DNA from 2 places in the Wansuia hejianensis genome. Region 1 is predicted to be linked to the other one. Evidence: riboswitches for the same ligand, from Rfam matches in the RefSeq annotation. Region 1 holds a riboswitch; the other holds the start of a gene.

Region 1 (3,416 bases):
GTGTACATGGTCGACAAAAAGCTCTGTACCGGATGCGGCAAATGCGTCGAGGCGTGTCCTTTCCACGTAATGGTCAAGGCTGAAGAAAGCCCGAATGCTTCTAAGTGCATCGCCTGCGGAATCTGCGTAAAAGCATGCCCCATGGATGTGCTGGAGATCGTAGAAGGCTGATTCTTCCATAAAGATTACATCTAAAAAGAGGCCGTTTCAACAAAGATTGAAACAGCCTCTTTTTCATCCCCTCCCTCAGACCGCGCCGCGTCTGTGCCGGCGGGTTTCCAGGCAGATGTAATGCTCCATTTTTTCAGCGGCTTTTATGAGCTCCACCATCTTCCGGTTACAGCTTCCCAGCCTGACCCCTGCGTTAATCACCTTTCCGCACCGGCTCATAAGCTCCAGTGCTTCCCTGTACCGTTCCCCGCTGATTTCCCGAAACGGCTCTTCCGTCACTACACGGGCAGCCAAAAGCCTGGCCAACTGATAATCAATGTCATTGGTGTACAAAATCCCTGCTGCAAATGGTATATTTTCCTTTTGAAGACTCCGGAACACAGATATCCCTGTGCCGCACGAGGACAGGACAAAGATCTCCGGCTCCCCTTCCGGCCGCGGAAGCTCGATACTTCCAAAGCAGGGATCAAAAAAGCCGTTATCTATCTCATACAGATCCCTGATGATTTCTTCCCGGAATATTTCTTCTGGCACGCCGTAGTGTGATATGACATCTCCCTTCACACACATGATTTTATCTGAAATCTTCTGCGCCAGGTCAATCTCATGACTTCCATCCGCCTTAATAGGAACAAACTTTACATTCGTTCCCTGTACTGACAATGGAACACTGAAACTGTATACCTGCTGATTACTCTCATTGACATTTTCTTTTATAGTTGGTGTCTTTTCCTCATCTTCTTTGCTCCCCAGATAAATCTCACTATATGTGAACTTACCGGAAGCATTTGCTTTCAAATATAAGACGATATCTATCTGGTCCCCATTTACCTGCGCTGTCGATTTTTCTATATTAAACATAGGAAATGTGGTCCCGTCCGGCTTTTGAGCATTAATTTCCGCATTCCCGGAATTGTCAGTTCCCTCAGAAATCGACATTACAGCCTGGTCCCGCAGACTATCTACAGCTGAAAACTCCAAAAATCCCTGCTCTTCTTCCATCTCCGGGATATCGCAGTAAACATCTTTATCCGTATACCAGGAATCCTCTTCCGTCACTCCCGGTACGACAGTTAACCTCTGTCCGAGTTTTTCTTCTTCCACCTGGAAACGGAAGCTATAACCGCCCATTACCTGTTTGATTCCTTCAATTACAGGAGTCTTGTCAGTATCCTCCCTGGAACCTATGTAGATACGGTCATAGTCGTTATTCTCTGTATATACTGTGACTATTAACTGTCCTTGATCTTTTTTTAATTCTGTCTTCTGGATCTCGAACTTTCGTTCGGCCTGTGTCTCCTCAGTTTCTGCGCCTGAAATTGCCGGATTTTCGCTGTCCTCCCTGCCGTCCGGTTCAAGACTGTTCTTCTCTTCAGACTGAGCTTTACCGCTGTCTTTACCTGAAGTATCTGTATCGTCTGATCCCTCAGGCACTTTAGAAGCTTCCGGCGTTCCTGAAACTGACGGAGCTATCATTGTTTTGCCCTGCGTCGTTTTCTTGCTGTCCGCACTGCCGGTATCTGTGTCTTTCTCCGGATTCTGTGTCTGTGGACTTTGTTTACCGCTCTCCTCCGTCTCTGTCGTTTTCTGACTTTCCGAAGAGCCCGGCTTCGGTGTCAGGCTGTCATTGCCCTGGCTTTCTGTTCCTTCCTGGGGTCTGTTCTCAGTCTGGCTCTGTGTTTCCGGAGTATCCGCATACACACCTGACGCCATTCCCAGCACCATCAGCGATGACAGAAAAGCTGCCAGAAACCTCTTCATGTTTCCTTTCATTTTCTTCTCCTTCCTCAAAGGCAAATTGCCCGGATGACGGCCTTTTGAGAGGCGGCCGGATTCCTGTCAATGTAGCTTCCCGGTACATGACAGACTATCACCCATGAAGAAACCATAGAAGCAAAAATGGCATCTGTCTTCTCTGGAGAAGGCAGATGCCATTTTAAAGATACAGTTCATTTCTCGGATATTAGAAATAAACTGATCCTGTTCAGTCATCTTATGAATACACACTTTCTTCGGAAGCTGTTCACTAACCTTTTCAGCAGGTTTCCTGGCTTGCAGATCTTCGCTTGGCTATGCCTTCTCACATTCTAAATGCAATGGCTTCTATAGCTTCACTCCCTGCTTACAGTGACCGGATCGCTCAGGACTTACACCTGATTCCCTTTTAACCGGACAGATCACTCTGCCGGCACTGAAAATCCCTGTATTTAACTGTCCATATTATAACAGATAGAAATTATAATATCAAGTAATTAGGTTCTTTTTTCTACGATCTTGTTTTTCCCATCTTTCAATGCTATTATATTTTTAGCTGAATTTTCTAAACATACCACTTGTTTTTCACTGTTGATATCATGGAGGGCTACCCTTGACACAGACATGGAAATACCTGATTCAGACAGCCGACGGGCTGGCGGGCCAGTTCGGCGCCGACTGCGAGGCCGCTGTCTGTGACCTGATAGAATATGCGCCGGAAAAATCCATTGTTTATATCGTCAACGGCCACGTCACAAACCGTAAACCAGGCGACGGCCCATCTGCCCAGATCCTTGCAGATCTCAAACGGGAAAACTATCTTCCCAAGGACAGGCTGGGACTGCTGAACAGCACGCCTGACGGACGCCTGCTGAAATCCAGCGTTCTCTATATACGCAACGAAAAGAGCACCCGGATCGACTATCTTCTGACCATACACCACGATATCACCGCCCTGTCCGCCGTCAGCCAGTCACTGGAATGCCTTGTGGCGCCATATGCGCGGGACTCAGAATCAAGCGTCACCGCTTCTGCCCCGCCAAACGTAAATACTTTTCTGGACAGTCTGATCCGGCAGTCTGAAAAGCTGATCGGTAAACCCGCGGCTCTCATGAATAAAGAAGAGAAAATAAGAGCCATACGCTTTCTCAGCGAATCAGGCGCTTTCCTCATCACACGGTCCGGCGAAAAGGTTTCCAGATTCTTTGGAATTTCAAAATTTACGCTATACAGCTATATGGATACAAGCGGAAGAAAATAAACGATAGAAACCCTGGGGGAGAACGCTTACATGCAAACGGAAATCATTACAGATTACAAACTTTTGCTGGATACCGCCGTTCTGGCAGGTCAGATCATGCTGCAGAACGGGGCGGAGATATACCGCGTCGAGGATACGATTCAACGGATTCTGGAGCTGTCAGGCTTCCAGTCGACTGAAGCATATGTCACTGTCACAGGCATGTTCGTCACTCTTGACGACCCTTATC
Region 2 (3,416 bases), 400 kb from region 1:
ATCAACTGCAGCCCGCCGTATACGGAATGCCAGCTGCTGGTGATGTAAATGCTGCCGACTGGAATCGCATAAGCGTCCAGCGGTGTTTTTGAGAAGTTGATGAGTATTGCGAGAGTGGACAACAGAAGGAATACCAGGGGGATCATCAGCAGCTTCCAGTAACGGAAGAACGGGATTCCGCCCTTTCCGACTGTCAGAATCCCGTTCACTATAAGGACGAGAACAGCCATGAGAATCGAACGGCTGATGATACACATACAGAGTGTGATCAGCGCGAAAGCAAATTTCTCACCGGCGTTCACATACCTTAATTTAGAGTTGTAACATAGTTTATCGATCACTATCATGGAATGAATTCCTCTGGAGTTCTATACAGCTTGCCTATAGTTCCTCGCTCACTTTGCCGAGCTTCTTGCGTTCATAAAATCTGCCGATGAAGAAACAGAGAATCCCCACTCCCAGGCCGGTCTGCACGCAGAAGAGAAGGCTTTCGATCTCACCGGGAAGCTCTCCGCCGATGGCTGATTCCAGAACCGGGGTAAACCATGGTTCGTAACCAGGAGACATTTCTTCCACAACCTGGCTTCCGGCGTCATCGGAACCGCCGAATTCGGCGCCTCTCAGAGCGAAAAACGGGATGATGGCAATTAAAGCGGCTACTATTAATAAGATGATTACAGTCTTTTTATTCTTACTCATTCTGCTGCCTCCTTCATAAAGCCGATGGACTTCAGTTCCTTCGCTGCGAAGGACTCCATGGCGATGATGATTACAACGGTCAGGATGCCTTCGATCACTGCCAGCGGCACCTGGGTGGGTGCAAAGACGGCAAGGAATTTTCCAAAGGATGCACCGACGCCGCCCGCCTCTGAAGGATGGGCGATTGCCAGCTGGAAGGCGGTTACACAGTATGTAAAAAGATCACCGATGGCGGCAGCCAGAAATACGCTGATTCTGCGGTTCGCCTTGCATTTTCTGCAGACAGCGTAGATACCGAAGGATACCAGGGGTCCGGCAATTGCCATAGAAAAGCAGTTGGCGCCGAGGGTGGTCAGTCCGCCGTGTGCCAGCAGGATCGCCTGGAACAGCAGGACAATGATTCCCAAAACGCTGACGGTAGCCGGTCCGAAGAGAATTGCCCCGAGCCCGGTTCCGGTCATATGAGAGCAGCTCCCGGTTACTGACGGGATCTTCAATGAAGAAATAACAAAGATGAACGCCCCGGATATTGCGATCAGCGTCAGGGCTCTCCGGTTTTCCTTCACCGTCTTGTTAATCTTAAAAAATCCTGCCAGTAAAAAGGGAATACAGATTACTCCCCAGAGGATACAGTAGGACGGCGGCAGGTATCCCTCCATAATGTGCATGGCATTGGCAGCAGGCACAATGCCGAAGCAGAGGGCCAGGGCGGCGGCCAGTACAACGAGTTTCTTTTGTTTCTTGCTCATACATTTCTCCTTTCATTCTGAGCCGGCTCCATTCTTCCGGCGGCACGCAATTTGCGCACAAAAAAAGCCGCATCTGACTGCTTGGATTTAGATGGGCCCAGACAGCCGGAAACGGGCTGTCTTACGCCTTGTCATCGCACGTAACAATGGCATAATTACATACAATGGGTAGGTCTTCTGACTCATGCATCATCATCTTTACCGTCTTCCCGGTTGCCCAGTGACATATGTGGCAAAGACTACGCAATTACAGCGGCGTGACCGTGCGGGATTCTAACCCGGCTTCCCTATTATCCTGTGGAATGAAACACAGACACCTCATTGCATTTAATTGACTTTAGTATATCGGCAAAATGTTTGATTGTCAAGCTGTAAACGCAGGCCCATCCGGTTTTACAAAAATTCAATACACAATTATTTCACAATATTCTTGACTTTCTAATAAAATGAAGGTATCATAAATAAGATCAAAAGTTTGATATTTTGATCTTTTGCAATTGAATAATAACAGGATACAGTCTGCCGGCGGAAGGCGATAATAGGGAATCCGGTGAAATTACGGAGCCATACGGGAGGGATCCCGATTGTGTGGAAAGCCCACAATTACCTACTGTTTTCTCTAAGAATACATCGATAGGAGGATATGATCGGTGTAGGAGAAGTACGCACAGACTGAATTTAGCAGAGCTTCTCCAATTTAGGAGAAGTTTTTTTGTTTCATAGGAAAGTTCCTCCTATGAAATAAAACCTTCCGGGGGATGCACACGCGCGCTAAGGAAATATGGCCGCTGAGGCGGCAGCGCTCCGGCGCGGGAGTCCGGCAAGCCGGGCTCTTTGTACTTGCAGTGATTATCTGTAATAAAAGGCAGCTTTGCAGGCCCTGGAATAATATTTGCTTAACGGCTGTTCTTATTGCAAAAAATAAAATCATATACTCCGCATCTGAATAAGAGCGGGCAGTGCTGCACCACGGTCAGAGAGTTATCTCTGTTTAAAGGAAACGTTGTAAAGCGACTCATCTTCCGAGCTGTGAATGGGGACAAGGAATGCACAAATGCCACTGGGGTCAAGAAATTCTGGGAAGGCGCATTCTGCGGGTGAACCAAAGCCAGAACACAAAACGTGGGTGATATGCACACTGTGAGCTTTGAAAATGTCTAAGGCAAGAGGACGTTTCTTTTTTGTACCCTTTTTTGCCATATGAGTTTTGGGCAGTGATCACGTGCATTGCCTGTGCTGAAGATTAATCCTAAAGATGTGGGCTACCTGAGGGAGGGATTTGAGATGGAGGGTGTAATGGTGATAAGCCGCTGCAGCAAAGCGGCAGGGAAAAAAGCATTAAGAGAAAAAGTGTTTTCGATGGACAGCCAGGATACTAAAATTGTAAAATATGCGATGAAAAATAATATTCGGATTCAGGCTGCTAATCTGGAAAATATCCGGCAGATCGGTGAAGAGGCTTTTATGGGATGTACTTCCCTGAATACTGTCCGTTTGGAGAATTTGAGAAAAATTGACAAGAGAGCCTTCAGTGGCTGCAGCAAGCTGAAAAAGCTTCACTTTCCATCTTCTCTTTATAAAATACAGTCAGGAGCATTTCAGAACAACAAAAGGCTGCAGACAGTAATATTTCGAAAAGCATGTGGTATGAGGCTATTGGATAGTGAAGTGTTTTCAGGATGTGCAGGTCTTAGGGACATTCGATTTCCCGGAAAGCTTGAGGAGATTGGAAGCCGGACATTCTATAAATGTGTTGCGTTGTCGCGGATAGAATTGCCGCTGACTCTGAAGCGAATTGGCAAAGAGAGCTTTTATCAATGCGGACTCAATGAATTAGAATTGCCGGAAGGTCTGTTGGAAATAGGAGAAGGGGCGTTTTTGAAATGTAAAAGCCTTGACTACATATATATTCCGGATACAGTTCAGAAAATTGGGAAATGGGCGTTTCACGGCTGCTCCCGTTTAAAG

What was found. Region 1 has a riboswitch for cobalamin ahead of H9Q79_RS18335 (hypothetical protein). Riboswitches for the same ligand answer to the same signal wherever they lie in the genome.
Region 2: it holds a riboswitch for cobalamin, as region 1 does, so the genes downstream of both, H9Q79_RS03970 (energy-coupling factor ABC transporter permease) here and H9Q79_RS18335 (hypothetical protein) in region 1, are expected to answer to the same signal.

What each region holds. Positions count from the first base shown of each region.
Region 1 covers NZ_CP060635.1:1,243,763-1,247,178, forward strand. The annotation lists gene H9Q79_RS05705 (4Fe-4S binding protein) at 1-171, shown strand, start outside; gene H9Q79_RS18335 (hypothetical protein) at 247-1,944, opposite strand; cobalamin riboswitch at 2,192-2,382, opposite strand; gene H9Q79_RS05715 (helix-turn-helix transcriptional regulator) at 2,540-3,187, shown strand; gene H9Q79_RS05720 (threonine/serine exporter family protein) at 3,218-3,416, shown strand, end outside.
Region 2 covers NZ_CP060635.1:846,407-849,822, forward strand. The annotation lists gene cbiQ (cobalt ECF transporter T component CbiQ) at 1-347, opposite strand, end outside; gene H9Q79_RS03965 (energy-coupling factor ABC transporter substrate-binding protein) at 382-699, opposite strand; gene H9Q79_RS03970 (energy-coupling factor ABC transporter permease) at 696-1,448, opposite strand; cobalamin riboswitch at 1,599-1,785, opposite strand; cobalamin riboswitch at 2,402-2,587, shown strand; gene H9Q79_RS03975 (leucine-rich repeat domain-containing protein) at 2,733-3,416, shown strand, end outside.